3 regions of the Viridibacillus sp. NPDC096237 genome follow, and region 2 is predicted to be linked to each of the others. Evidence: predicted binding sites of a transcription regulator. Region 2 holds the regulator's gene; each other region holds the start of a gene.
What was found. The regulator LexA, encoded in region 2, represses DNA repair genes until DNA is damaged. The targets are predictions, from matches to a motif close to CGAACATATGTTCG.

Region 1 (5,159 bases), on a different contig from region 2:
TTGGAACAATCAACAACAAGCACAAAATATTATTAATGAGTCAAAAGGCTTGAAAGAAATTGTGAATGAATATAAAGAATTAGAAGATACGCAAGAAAACTTAGAAATGACACTAGAACTATTACGTGAAGAACCTGATGAAGAATTACAAGAAGATTTAGGCGTTGAGTTAAAAGAGTTCGTAGCAAAATTAAAAGAATTTGAACTACAATTGTTATTAAGTGAACCTTATGATAAAAACAATGCAATCTTGGAACTTCACCCAGGAGCTGGTGGTACCGAGTCTCAAGATTGGGGTTCGATGTTATTACGTATGTATACTCGTTGGGCTGAAAAACGCGGCTTTAAAGTAGAAACAATGGATTATTTACCTGGTGATGAAGCTGGCATCAAGTCAGTTACATTAGCAATCAAAGGGCATAATGCATATGGCTATTTAAAAGCTGAAAAAGGCGTTCACCGTCTTGTACGTATTTCGCCATTCGATTCATCGGGTCGTCGCCATACTTCATTCGTATCATGTGATGTGATGCCTGAATTCAACGACGAAATTGAAATTGAAGTTCGTACCGAGGACTTGAAAATTGATACGTACCGTGCAACCGGTGCTGGTGGTCAGCATATTAACACAACTGACTCCGCTGTTCGTATTACACATTTACCAACAAATACAGTTGTTCAATGTCAGGCTGAACGTTCACAAATTAAGAACCGTGAAAAAGCAATGGGTATGTTAAAAGCTAAATTGTATCAATTGAAAATTGATGAACAACAAGCAGAATTGGATGAAATTCGTGGAGAACAAAAAGAAATTGGCTGGGGTAGTCAAATTCGTTCATACGTATTCCACCCATACTCAATGGTAAAAGACCACCGCACAAGTGCTGAAACAGGAAATGTGCAAAATGTTATGGACGGTGACATTGATCAATTTATCAATGCTTACTTACGTTCTAAACTTTAACTTCTTTCAGCAGAAGTCTCCCACCTCTATAGGTGGTGAGATGAATGCGGATTTAAGCTGCTTTTCAGCGGGTGTCCAAACACCCGCTGAAAGAAGTTAAAGCCTCCGGCGGATGTCACGGAATCGGAAAGGAGTTCTTTGTGCAAGCACAAAGCCGATTCCGGACACAATTATGCCGAGGCATAATTGATTTTAACTATGAAAAGCCATTCGACGGTGTAATTCGTTGAATGGCTTTTTTGCAAGTAAAAAGGGTATGCTTCTTACTTGCAATTTCTTATAAACGTAGTAAAATATAAAATAAGAACAAATGTTCTTATTTTGGAGGTGGAAGCATGTCGCGTATCCCAAATGAAGCTCTTGTAGTGCTTGAAACAGTTATTTACTTACCAATGGTACTTTCCATTTTAGAAAGAGACTGTAAAGCATTTGAACAAGGAACATTCAAATTGAAGCGGCCATATATCGATTTAGTGCATAAAGCGATGAAACAGGTGCAAAGTGAATTAAATGCAGCTCATCAATATTTGCAAAAAAACCGGCTTAAAATTATGCGAGGAAATCGTGATGAGTTATTTTCTGAATATATCTTTGTTTACAATAATACTGAAGAACATCGCAGGTATTCTAATATTCGATTACGTAACCGAGTAGAAGAACTGTTAACAATATATTTAACACAAGTCCAATTTAAAAAAGAGAAGGACGTTTAATCTCAAAACGTTGCTGTAAAAAGTATGCCATCGCTAGTTGAGTTCTCATTGTGATAACTGAAACGTCTACTTCTATATCTTGTCCGTTTTTAAACGAAACAAGACTTCTTGAAGGACCAGCGTCTTCAAAAAACTCAATTGCATGCATAGCAAACCAAACATTATAGTGCGAATTTGGCGATAAAGTGGGCATGAAAATACAAGGTGTACCATAATCATATGCAACAACAATGGGTAGTTTATGGCGTGCGCCAAGATATTCTTTTGACTTGTTAGTAGCAAGCTTAAAAGAAGTACCATAGTCAGAACAAGATTTATGGATTACTCGAGATGGTCTTGCATCTACAAGAAATTCCCTCTCCTTTTCAATTACTCTCGTGTAAATGCTATTACCCTCAAAAACTGGCATAAGTGCAAACGTACTAAAAGACAAAGTAAAATTAGATAATTTTGTAATTTTTTCTTCCAATCTATATTCCCCCTTTCGAAAATAATCGAAATTAGTATAATTTCACTATCATTTTAACTATAATTGGTATAAAGTGCAACGAATAAATGGAATATAACAATGAAAAACCCTAAATATTACCTAATATATAAAATAAGATTGCTTATTTATCTGAAATTTCTTATAATAGAAAAAAGGCATTCGAGGTGAGATCGTTGGATAAATATTATTCCTATACCGATTTTTTAAAAGCTCTTGGACGAACTGATAGCACGAATAATGCTGAGAAATTGTTGGATACGATCTATTTAGATTTGTTTTTAAGCCATGTACATCGTGCACAAACTGAAGAGTATCTATTAGCTTGTATTGACTTGGCTTTAGATGAAAGAAATGAAGTCGCCTTTTATCAATACGTACAAGAATTAGAGAAATTACAGACAACTATCGGATAAGCATTGTTAGACAATTATTGATTGATATAAGACATGCTAGTATAAGTTTTCAGCTTATACATAGAGAATTTATAACATAGCAAAATCGTTCCTTTATGGGGACGATTTTTTTATTGGATGAACTGTCGCGAAAGGGTGGGTAAGTAAAAAAAGTGTAAGTAACGTTAGAAGGGCTGATTTAATCTTGTTTTATTCTGAAGTTATCGTGGATAAAAAAAGAGGAAAATGCTAAATAACAAGTATCCTCAAAATATAATTATCGCCAAATCAATGAAACTATTTCGAAAAACGTATGTTCGCTTATTGCTCGATATTTCCAATTTGCTATGGTAAAATAAATGTAATTAGTAACAAGGAGGACGTGGCTATGGTTCAGGCATTTGATTTACATTCACCATACAAGCCAAATGGCGATCAGCCAGCAGCAATCGCAGAGCTTGTCGAAGGTGTCAGTAAAGGTAAACAACACCAAACCTTACTAGGAGCAACTGGTACGGGTAAAACATTTACAATTTCTAATGTTATTAAAGAAGTCAAAAAACCTACCCTTGTGATTGCGCATAATAAGACACTTGCGGGTCAATTATATAGTGAATTTAAAGAGTTTTTTCCAAATAATGCAGTAGAATATTTCGTTAGCTATTATGACTATTATCAGCCAGAAGCTTATGTACCTCAAACGGATACATATATCGAGAAGGACTCTAGTATTAATGATGAAATTGATAAGCTTCGACATTCTGCAACTTCGTCATTATTTGAAAGAGAAGATGTCATCGTCATCGCGTCTGTTTCTTGTATTTATGGTCTTGGTTCACCAGAAGAATATCGAGAAATGGTATTGTCTATCCGAACAGGAATGGACATAGAACGGAATCAATTGTTACGTAAACTAGTAGATATTCAATATGAACGCAATGATATTAATTTTACACGCGGAACATTTCGTGTACGTGGTGATGTTGTCGAAATTTTCCCGGTATCTCGAGATGAGAGATGCTTGCGTGTAGAATTTTTTGGTGATGAAGTAGAACGTATCCGTGAAGTCGATGCTTTAACAGGAGAAATTCTCGGCGAACGAGAGCATGTCGCCATCTTCCCAGCATCCCACTTCGTTACACGGGAAGAAAAGATGATAAAAGCTATCGAGAATATAAAAGTTGAATTGAAGGAACAGCTTGAGAAACTTCGTGAAGAAGATAAATTACTTGAGGCACAACGCTTAGAGCAAAGAACAAATTATGATTTAGAGATGATGAGTGAAATGGGCTTCTGTTCAGGTGTCGAAAACTATTCGCGTCATTTAACGCTAAGACCAGCAGGCGCAACACCTTACACATTATTAGATTACTTTCCAGAGGATTTTTTGTTAGTTGTGGACGAAAGTCATGTTACGCTACCTCAAGTTCGTGGAATGTATAATGGTGACCAAGCGCGCAAAGGCGTTTTAGTTGATCATGGATTCCGTTTACCATCAGCACTTGATAATAGACCGTTAAAATTTGAAGAATTTGAGAAACATGTTCATAACGCGATTTTCGTTTCTGCTACACCAGGACCTTATGAATTGGAACATACACCTGACATGGTAGAGCAAATTATTCGTCCGACTGGTCTACTTGATCCAGAAATTGAAGTACGTCCAATTGAAGGGCAGATTGATGATCTAATCCATGAAATTAATTTAAGGACTGAAAAAAATGAACGTGTATTAATCACAACTTTAACGAAAAAAATGTCTGAAGATTTAACGGATTATTTAAAAGAAATTGGGATCAAGGTACAGTATCTACACTCAGAAGTAAAAACGTTAGAGCGAATCGAAATAATTCGTGAATTACGTATGGGAACATACGACGTATTAATCGGCATTAACTTACTACGTGAAGGTATCGATATTCCAGAGGTATCTTTAGTAGCCATACTGGATGCAGACAAGGAAGGCTTCTTACGTTCAGAGCGTTCGCTTATCCAAACAATTGGACGAGCAGCACGTAATTCGAATGGTCACGTTCTAATGTATGCAGATCGTATGACGGATTCGATGACAAAAGCGATCGACGAAACGAATCGACGTCGTACAATCCAAGCAGCCTATAATGAGGAGCGCGGGATTACACCAAGAACTATTCAAAAGGAAATTCGCGATGTAATTAGAGCAACTCAGGCAGCAGAAGAACCAGAAACATACGTAACGAAAGTAATGAAGGGTAAAAAACTTACAAAGCAAGAAAGAGAAACGCTCTTATTATCTTTAGAAAAAGAAATGAAAGATGCCGCAAAAGCGCTCGACTTCGAACGTGCTGCAGAGCTTCGTGATACAATCCTGGAACTGAAAGCGGAAGGATGAAGGAATTGAAAAACCAAGAAATTATCGTTCAAGGTGCACGTGCAAATAATTTGAAAAATGTGGATGTGAAAATTCCGCGTGATAAGCTCGTTGTAATAACTGGCTTATCAGGTTCTGGAAAATCATCTCTCGCGTTCGATACGATTTATGCAGAAGGCCAAAGACGTTATGTGGAGTCTTTATCCGCATATGCTCGTCAATTTTTAGGTCAAATGGATAAGCCGGATGT
Region 2 (5,159 bases):
TGTCTACCTATATTTTGTTCGGATTTTATCGAATGGCTTTCGTTGGAAAGTTACACTATCTATCAATCCTAAACATTATCGGTATACAGAAACGTCGCCTGACAGCTTTGATGTGGCTAGAAAATATCGTCTTGATGACAATCATCTATAGCATCTTAGCGATCGTGAGTATCTGTCTGTTGCCATTGGGATGGATTTATTATGTGGCAGTTTACGGCATATTACTAGCGACGATCGTGATTGCAAACGGCTTTATTACGAGCCTCTTCCGTAAAACCGACGTATTGGCTTATATTTTAGGACGAGAGCAAGTGAAAATTAAACAAGGGTGGGTACCATTCTTTGTACTATTACTATTACTTGTAGCTACATGTGTTGTTAAGCCCGCCATTTATACTTTTGTGCTAGTGGGCATTAGTCTATTTTTCGGTATTTTTTGGATGTTGGGAAATGCGAAGCAAAGTTCTGTGCAACTTATCAAACATTTAAACCGTGAAAGAATCGTCAATGAGATGAAAGCCATATTGATGCTGGCCATTATTTCACTATTACTGATTTACGCTGCGATAACGGGTGTTCAGCACTTTATTACTGGTATTTATAGTAATTGGAAATTCGATCAACAAATCACCGTAAATGAAGAAAAAACAGCAGAGATTCAGAGCTACTTAGCGGAAAATAACGTGGAACAAGCAGAGTTTTTGTGGAAAAATTATTCGCTTGAGCCATTGAATGTGAAGCATAAAGGTAAAAAACTATCGATTGATGATTTGATTGGCATAAATGATCAAGATGATTTGAAATGGTTCAATATCAAGGGCAATATCGATATGAAACGGCTTCAGGCAGGAAATAATGTCTATCTGAATGAGAAGTATAAAAAATATCACTTATCAGATGGAGTGCAGATGGATGGAAAACGATTCGACATCGTAGGCTATTTTAATAGCAGTATGAATGCGACAGATCATGTGGCGATTGTAAGTGAGAAAAGCTTCCGCAAGCTGGACGACACAAAAATCAGTCAGTTTTATATAAAAAATGATGAGTTGATTTTAAATAAATTGTACGGTGCATTTGGAGATGACATTTTAGGAACGATGGATGCAAGGCAACAAAGCCTAGATAATACGAGTTTCGCACAAAATCTTCAAAGTGTTTTAATGATATTTATTCTATTTATCGCATTGATAAGTATTTTATCCTTATTGAATAGTTTCTTTATCTTGCGAGATAAACAGCAGAAACTCTTTGCAATTTTAGGCGCAGCAGGACTAAGTAAAAAGAAATTAATGTCGCTAAACTTCTGGCAGATCTTCGCTTTAGGGGTACAAGGTCTATTGATCGCAGAAGTGATACTTATTTTGGTCTTACGATTCTTTGAATGGTTTATTCAAACCGTAATCGGGCAGAATATTCCTCTGGTTGTCACCTATGAAATGCAGCTACAGGCAATTGGCGTATATCTTTTTGTGTTGATTGTTGTTTGGCTGGCAAGTCGTCGTAATTTGAAAAAAATGAATATCCTACAAACAATACGTGAAAGGTAAGCGGGTAAAAACTATGCTTAAAATTGAAAATGTTACAAAAACAGTAAAGAGTGGTCAAACAACTCAAAACATCCTATCGAATGTATCATTAGAAATCCAACAAGGTGATTTTGTCTCTATTTTGGGTCCAAGTGGTGCAGGAAAATCAACATTATTATATTGTTTGAGTGGCTTATCGAATATTACAGAGGGAAAGATTTTGATAGCAGAAAAGCCCATCCACACATTGAAAGAAGAGGCACTTGCAAAATTTCGCTTTGAAAATCTAGGTATTATTTTTCAGGATTTTCATCTGATCCCAATGTTGAATGTGAAAGAAAATATTATTTTCGTGGCACAAATGTATAAAAAATATCAAGATGACACTTATTTAAAGGAGCTGCTCGATATTGTTGGCTTGACGGATAAGGCAGATACGCCGGTCGCGAATCTTTCCGGTGGGCAGCGGCAGCGTGTTGCAATTGCTCGTGCACTCTTCATGAAACCAAATATTCTTTTTGCAGATGAGCCTACGGGTAATTTGGATAGTCATACAGCTGAAGTCATTACTTCTTTATTGGAAAAGGTCAATCGAGAATTTGGTACGACCGTTGTGCAGGTGACTCACGCAGAAGAACTAGCAAAACGTTCTGGGTGTATTATTCGGATGAAAGACGGAGGAATCGTCTGATTTATGCGACTTTTTGTAAAAAATTGGACATCATCCAATCTAGGAGTATGTGCGCAATATTATTATGAATTGCCGGCATTTCAGAAAATAGAGGTAGATAAATTCAAAAGAAAAGAAGATAGAATACGCGCGATTTTTTCTAGGCGGTTATTAAATGAATTCTTGCAACGCCATGATTTTGAACATGGGCAGTTGGCAGTATCAGAGTATGGGAAAAAATATATCAAAAATGGAGCTGTCTATTTTAATATCAGTCATTCGGGTAGATATATTGTACTTGTAGAGTATGATCGTGAAATCGGCGTAGATATTGAGCAGATCTCTGCTTATGATGAAAAAATAGCCCAGCTTTGCTTTACACCATACGAAAATTTAGTATTAAAAGAAACACCAGCCAGTAAAAGAGATGATCTTTTCACATGCATTTGGACTCGTAAAGAGAGTTATGTGAAAAATTTGGGGTTAGGGTTAACATGTGAGGCATTTTTACGTGCGATAGAAACCTTGGAAAATGAAGGAATAGTTTATAACATGTATGATTTTCATGAACTGGCTTGTCTGAGTCAGAAAAGTGATGGGCATATTATGAGTGTGTGCGTTTGAGATTCAATTTAAATAAGATTAATGTCAAATGGTGTTGATAGTGAGTTTTCCTATGTAAAATAACGTCGTAATGGGTTAATTAAGCAGCTTAAGGAGATATCCTCAAGCTGCTTTTTTTTGTACTGTTTGACAATTTATCAAGATATGATGTCTATAACTGAAAGTTTTTAGCCAAGAGTAGTTTAATGAAGTGCGTCACCGTTCTTCACGCTTTGTGCTAGTAAAAAACCCTTCTAACAAAATGGTGTGGCAAAACAAATGGACGCCACTGAAGGGTTGGCACTCTACAGAAGGCAAATCAACATCTTTGTAACATTAGTAGATATATATATTCCTAATTAATGTAATATAAAAAGATTGTAAGAATCAAATAAATTAATAAGATTCTTACAATCCTATATGGTTGTCTCTTATAAAACGTTTCGATACAAACCGACTACTTTACCTAAAATGGAAACTTGATCTACAATAATTGGCTCCATAGAAGAGTTCTCAGGCTGTAAGCGGAAATAAGATTCTTCTCTAAAAAATCGCTTAACAGTTGCCTCATTGTCCTCTGTCATCGCTACAACAATTTCACCATTATTCGCAGTGGCTTGTTGTTTCACGATTACATAATCTCCATCTAATATACCAGCTTCTATCATAGATTCACCCATGATTTCAAGCATGAAAATTTGGTCTTCAGTTGTTCCATAAGAATCTGGGATTGGGAAGTATTCTTCAATATTTTCAATTGCTGTAATAGGAAGGCCTGCAGTAACTTTACCAACTAGTGGTACATGTACAACGCCTTGTTTTGCAATTGTAGAGTCTTGCTGATCTAATATTTCGATTGCACGAGGTTTCGTTGGATCTCGTCGAATTAGTCCTTTGCTCTCAAGTCTAGCAAGATGTCCGTGGACTGTAGAACTTGATGCAAGACCAACTGCTTCACCAATTTCACGGACGGAAGGCGGGTATCCTTTAGTGCGAACTTCCTCTTTGATGAAAGACAATATATCTTCTTGTCTTTTCGATACTTTTTTCAATCCAATCACCTCTTTATCTCATACTATGTAAAAGTTAATAATAGTATAGCATTAGCGAACAAACAATGCAAACATAAGTTCGAAAAAGCCGTTGACAAAAACAAGTGTTCTGTTTATATTTAGAACATATATTCCGAACGGGTATCCGAGTGAAGGGGAGAATCAGTATGAGTTGGTTAAAAAAATATCAATATATTACATTGCTTTTTGGGGTTTGCGTAATCTTTACATCAATTTTAGTTGTTGCAAATAGTGCGAATACATCATATAAAGAGATTAAAGTTCACGACGGGGATACTTTAATTTCTCTGGCGAATAGATATAAAGGTAATATGGCTGACCATGAATGGATATCAAAGGTTAAGAATGAAAACAATTTAATTGACGATACGATATATGCGGGACATACTCTAATAGTTCCAGAACATGATAATATTAAAGTTCAAAATATAGGGATAGAAGTGGCGAGTGATAAAAAATGAAACAAAAAATAGCAATACTCTATTGCCGTGTTAGTACAGATAAAGATACACAAGATACTTCGCTTGAAAGGCAAGAGATTGAGTTAAGAGAATTTGCAGCTAGTAAAGGCTATGAAGTTGCTCAAGTATTTTCAGATCGACATAGTGGATATGATATTGATCGTGAAGGATTACTTGATTTACTCGAATGTGTAAAGGACTATGATCAACCAACACTGTTTGTACAAGATGAAACACGTTTAGGACGTGGGAATGGTCGAATGGCGGTACTTCATTTATTGCAAAAAACGAATACAGACATTTTTACTTTAAGTGATGCAGGTCATGTTCGATTAAATGAAATGGATGCTATGTTGTTAGAAATATTAGCAATTGTAGAAGAGTATCAACGTAAATTACATAATGCTAAAATCCGCAGAGGGATGAGGAGAGCTGTTCAGAACGGCTACAGACCAGAAAAGAATTTAAAAGATCGAGGGAATCCTGAAGGCCGAGATCGAATAGATGTTCCAATTGAACAAATAATCCATCTTAGACAAAAGGGTATGACGTTTGAAGAAATTACAGATACTTTAAGAGGATTAGGTTTCCAAGTTAGTAAAGCGACGATTCATCGTAGATTTATGGAGTTAAAAGAGGAAAAAAAAGACTAAAAGCTTGCGCTTGCGGTCTTTTTTGCATACCTTTGTATTAACGTCTGTATGAAAGGTGAGAAAACAATGTTATCAAAAGAAAAATTACAACGTATAAGTGTACTTTCAAAAAAATCAAAATCACAAGGCTTAACTGTAGAGGAAGCAAAGGAGCAAACAGCACTTCGCAA
Region 3 (5,159 bases), on a different contig from region 2:
TACAAGTGTAAACAGTGTGGATGAAACGATGGGAGGCTCGAGAGGAGAAACAGGAAAACGCTTTAATTGGTTTATGACCTTTGTGGTTCCAGGTACAGATGATTTTGTACTAATTGGTATCTCAGAAAAGAAAATCACCTTGTTTAGACCGGGTAAACAATCTCAGGATCCAACAATACCCTACGATGAGATTAAGTTTGATAGCTCTGATGTTCTTCAACTAGCGAAGGATAAATACGGACTAAAAAAAGGAAAAAAATGGGCAACAGGATATCATTTTACACTTGATAGTATCGAAGGTAAACCCATTCTAACAGTGGTTGGAAATGATCGAGATAACCGTTTTACTCGAATTTCATTCAATGCCAAAAACGGAGATATAGTCAGTGCCATTCATAAATTGCCATACGGCGGAGGATTAATATCCAAACGTATTGGTACCGATACCGTAACAAAAAAGGGAATGGCGATTATGGGGGTTGTCGCTAGAAATAACAATTTAGTGGTATGGGGAGACAAAAAGCCAACACAATTTAGTACAAGCAAGCAACATTTTATTGAATTGAGTCATAACAATGGAGAAGCATGGACAGAACTCCAAGTTAATAATTATGTAACGCACGCGTGGTTTAATAAGAATGATCAATTATACGCAGCAACCGAAAAAGAATTATGGGCAGGCATTACATCAAAAAGTAAAGGAACAAAAATCCTTTCATTAGACCACAAGATTGAGCGCATTGATTATTCGATCAACAACCATATAGCCGTGATATCAAATGGAAATATTTACCGCACGAACAATCAAGGGGAGAGTTGGAAACAAGCCATTATACCTCAACCATTTTTTGTGGTTCAAATCTCGAATAATGGTGATTTGGTAGGATTAACAGAAGAAAGGAAGGTTTTGCAAAAGACAAATGATGGTTGGAAAGAGATAACTATGCCGAATCGTAATGATGAACCTAGTGATATGATAGTGATTAATAATAGGATATTTATTACAACAAAAAGTGGAATTTGGACCCGAGATCTTCAAGAGGGAAATTGGAGAAAAATTAAAGTTGATGAAGAGATAGTTAATTTCATTAAAAAAGGAGAGAAATTATTCGGATACACATATAGAGATGAAGCTATTTATTCCATCAACATAAAAGACGCAAGAAAACCTGAAAAAGTGTTTGATGCGGTTGATTTAGTCGTTATGGATGTGGATATCATAGGAGATACGTTATGGATTGCAACTATACCAGGTTATTCATGGGAAGAAATGACAATTCCGCAGAGACGATAAAAGTTTGCAGTGTATACCTATGAAAAAAACATTGTGAAGTATTGCACTTTAACTAACGAAGGCTTTAGCACAATAACTAAGGTGTTATTTTTGCAGCTTTTTCTCTTTTCTACTATTCAACAATCGGGCGCGATTGTGAAGGAACACAGATAGAAAATGATCAAACTTTTTTATAAAGCCGATATTTAAATCTGCTGTATAAGAATCCATTTTGATCAATCTTTTTTTCAAAATGGATTCTTTTTATTTATCGTTAAATACTGGTTTGTGGGGTATTTTTGATCAAGCTTTATTTCAAAGCAACATTTTTTAATAAACAGGCCTAATACCCGTCATTTGTTATTTCTTATATGATTAATCAACAACTTTTCCACTTGTGATTTAAGAGCTTGATTTGCATAACGAAGTACTACATCATTACCTGCAGTGGCAACTTGCACGTCACTAAAGTATTCATCTACTAGTTGCCAACCTACTACTCGTATACGTTTTTGTGCAAGTTCTCGTTTGAGGTTAAAATATTCTTGTCTTAGATCCTTTAGCAATGAATCCATCATTGGAAGAAATACCGTTTTCATTTTAAACTGCTCTAATTTACGATAGTCAACCTGCAATGATTTAAGTGCTAATTCCAACAAAAGATACTTATGAAGTAACTGTCTTTCGTCGGCTTTAATCATAATAATCAGCATCCAGTTGAGCTGATTGAATACTTTGGATTGAAATACTTTTCGTTTTAAGTAGTGTTTCAAGTATGAGTTCATTAGTATTAATCGATTTAATTATTCCAGTCCATTGTGTGATTTTGTAGTCCTTCCACACTTCTAACTTTATGTCCAATTGCTGATTAAAAGCTTGATCGATTGTTTTCTGTAGTTCTTCCAGTTCCCACTCAGCCAATTCTCTTGGCTGTTCTGTACGCCGCTCTTGTTTGTACTCTCTAAGAAGCTCCAAATGCTCCGGCAACATCATCGATGCCCATTTAATATTACCTCTGTCTTGTATCATTAATAAATCACTCCTATGCCAAATGACCACCAACTAAGCGGTCTCGATTAATAGCTGTACCAGCCTTCGTGAAAGAAACTGCTCTTAATATTGAGGTAGCTCCAAACCTGTTGCGTATTGCATCCATTGTAGGACCGATTATTTGACGCTGTGGCTTACGTTCATCAAATAAATCCAATTGAATGCTATGCTCTTTCTCTAAGTTGGATATTCGGACAGATAACTGCCGAGCTGGTTCACCTGCAAAATGTTTATCCAGCAATTCAATACAAGTTTTATACATCACAAGGGTTTCGCTTGTTGGTACTGCAATCGTTTTAGATCGATGGAATCCTTTGGTCATAGCGTTTCGACTATAAGAAAGACCAATACTAATTGTACGGCCAACATAACCTGCATCCCGTGTTCGCTTCATTACGTCCTCACACATTTCAAGGAGTACTACAGAGATTTCTTTACGTGTGTGGTAATCCCTCATCAGCATTTGGCCCTTCCCAAAACTTAAAGTTCCGTTTGTTAATAACGGCTCCCCTAATGTGGATAAATCGATTCCCCATGCATGGTGATAGAGTTGATTGCCCATTACACCAAAGCGCTTTTCTAATTCTTTTAGATCTGTATTAGCCAAACCACCGACTGTTTGTATCCCCATAGCATTTAGATTCACTTCCATCTGTTTACCAATTCCCCACATTTCAGAAAGGGGTCGAACTGGCCATAATTTCTTTGGAATATCTTCATACGTCCATTTAGCAAAGCCTGTTTTCTTTGCTTCAAGGTCTAAAGCTAATTTGGCTATTAACATATTTGGTCCCATACCTACTGCACTAGGTATATTAAATTGGTCAAGAATAGCCCTTTGTATTTCCTTAGCCGTTTCTTCAGGTGAACCCCAAAGCTTTTCAGTGCCGGTCAAATCAACAAAACTTTCGTCTATACTATACACATGTATAGCATCAACTGGGACGTAATTAGAGATCAATTTTGTAATCGTCATCGATATTTGAATAAAGAAACTCATTTTCGGCTCAAACAATCTAATGTCAGGATGTTTAGGTATTTCATAACGACGACTACCAGTTTTGATACTAAATTTTTCTTTCATTAAGGGGGAGGCAGCAAGCACTACGCTACCTGGTTGGTCAAAATTTGCTACTACTGCAACTGGAGTTTTTAAAACATCTAGTCCATGTAACATCGCTACGATACTGGCATAAAAGCACTTCATATCAATACATATAATGGAACGTTCAGGAAGGTTTTCATACATTAAATGATCCCTCGCTCTTTATAGACAACTGGAACAACAACAAGAACATTATCGAGAATAAAAGTACGCTATTGGCTACCTTAATTATTTTGATACACCTTTTCGTGATGACTCCAGACTTTGAAATGTACATCATATTTAATAACTGATTGTGTTGCATCGCTTTTATTAACTGATCTTTCATTTTTTTCACTCTCCCTCCACAACGAAAAAGAACGTTTGTTTGTATATATTATACGCACAAACGTTCTTTTTAGAATTGGTAATTTTTACTCAGTACTTTTAATGGATATCAAAAACTGATTTAAAGTCCTGTAATTCCCCAGTATCTCGGAAGGGAGGTGTAAGACTAAATTAGCTTTACATTATTAGTTCGAGCCCTCCAGTGCCTGTCGGGTCTGAACGAGCGCCTTCAGCATTTATTTCATCCAGTCAGGTTTTCCGAAGCCTTTGAATTCTTTGTCGATGATTTTTTCGAATTCTTCTGATTTAACGATTTCTAAGATGTCTTTAGCTAGTTGTGAGTCTTTATTTTCTTCTTTAACTGCGATAACGTTACGGAATTTATCAGGCATATTTTCTAAGAATAGTGCATCTTGTAGGTCAAGTCCTGCCGCAAGCGCAAAGTTTCCTGGGACACCAACAAGATCAGCACTTTCGATTGCGCGTGGTAGCCCTGCTGCTTCGATTGGTTGGAATACTAAGTTTTTAGGATTTTCAACAACATCTTTTTCAGATGCTTTTAGTTCTTCAATATTAGGATCAATTTTGATAAGTCTTTGTTCTTGTAATGATAGTAATGTACGTGCTGCATTTGATGGATCGTTAGCAATTGCTACTTTTGCGCCATTTTTAATATCATCAATTGACTTAAAATCTTTTGCAAAGAAGCCCATTGGTGCAGCCGGCACGTTAATTAGACCAACTAGTTTCATATTGTTTTGTTCATTAAAGTTTTCAAGATAAATTGAGTGTTGGAAAAGGTTTGCATCGATGTCACCAGAATCTAATGCTTTATTTGGTTGTACGTAGTCACTAAATTCAACAGGTTTTACTTTATAGCCTTTTTTCTCTAGTTGCGGAATGATTGCTTTATTTAACATGTCGCTATAAGGACCTGCAGTTGCGCCAATTTTAATCTCTTTTGAATCTTTTTCTTTACTTTCATCTTTGTTACCGCATGCAACTAAAGCTGTTGCTAATACGAATAATAACGCTGCTAGTAAAAATTTCTTCATTTTGAAATCTCCCCTTTATCGCTTATCGATTGCTTTTGAAATGGCATCGCCTGCAAGTTGGATAATTTGGACGATAACTATTAAAATGACAACTGTCGCAATCATGATTGTGTTGTCATAGCGGTAATAACCAAAGCGAATTGCTAAGTCACCAATCCCACCACCGCCGATAATACCGGCCATCGCAGAGTATGCGACTAAACTAATAACCGTCATTGTAATGCCTTGAATAATACCTGATTTCGCTTCAGGTAATAACACGTCTTTTACAATCATCCACGGTGTTGCACCGACTGCAATTGATGCTTCTATGACACCTTTATCAATTTCACGCATAGACGTTTCAACA

Region 1: a site for LexA is predicted at 2,866-2,879, ahead of uvrB (excinuclease ABC subunit UvrB). Genes of this name have one in related genera too.
Region 3: a site for LexA is predicted at 3,785-3,798, ahead of ACQKMD_RS03625 (DNA polymerase thumb domain-containing protein). Genes of this name have one in related genera too.

What each region holds. Positions count from the first base shown of each region.
Region 1 is NZ_JBNNTI010000005.1:49,057-54,215, forward strand. It holds one part of gene prfB (peptide chain release factor 2) at 1-964, shown strand, start outside; gene ACQKMD_RS05425 (hypothetical protein) at 1,300-1,677, shown strand; gene ACQKMD_RS05430 (competence protein ComK) at 1,655-2,146, opposite strand; gene ACQKMD_RS05435 (IDEAL domain-containing protein) at 2,332-2,580, shown strand; gene uvrB (excinuclease ABC subunit UvrB) at 2,948-4,930, shown strand; gene uvrA (excinuclease ABC subunit UvrA) at 4,936-5,159, shown strand, end outside.
Region 2 is NZ_JBNNTI010000001.1:199,484-204,642, reverse strand. It holds gene ACQKMD_RS01035 (FtsX-like permease family protein) at 1-1,550, shown strand, start outside; gene ACQKMD_RS01030 (ABC transporter ATP-binding protein) at 1,564-2,220, shown strand; gene ACQKMD_RS01025 (4'-phosphopantetheinyl transferase family protein) at 2,224-2,823, shown strand; gene lexA (transcriptional repressor LexA) at 3,234-3,854, opposite strand; gene yneA (cell division suppressor protein YneA) at 4,022-4,336, shown strand; gene ACQKMD_RS01010 (YneB family resolvase-like protein) at 4,333-4,989, shown strand; gene ACQKMD_RS01005 (DUF896 domain-containing protein) at 5,056-5,159, shown strand, end outside.
Region 3 is NZ_JBNNTI010000002.1:154,307-159,465, forward strand. It holds gene ACQKMD_RS03610 (WD40/YVTN/BNR-like repeat-containing protein) at 1-1,294, shown strand, start outside; gene ACQKMD_RS03615 (aconitate hydratase) at 1,627-1,974, opposite strand; gene ACQKMD_RS03620 (YolD-like family protein) at 1,967-2,302, opposite strand; gene ACQKMD_RS03625 (DNA polymerase thumb domain-containing protein) at 2,316-3,572, opposite strand; gene ACQKMD_RS03630 (MetQ/NlpA family ABC transporter substrate-binding protein) at 3,992-4,810, opposite strand; gene ACQKMD_RS03635 (methionine ABC transporter permease) at 4,826-5,159, opposite strand, start outside.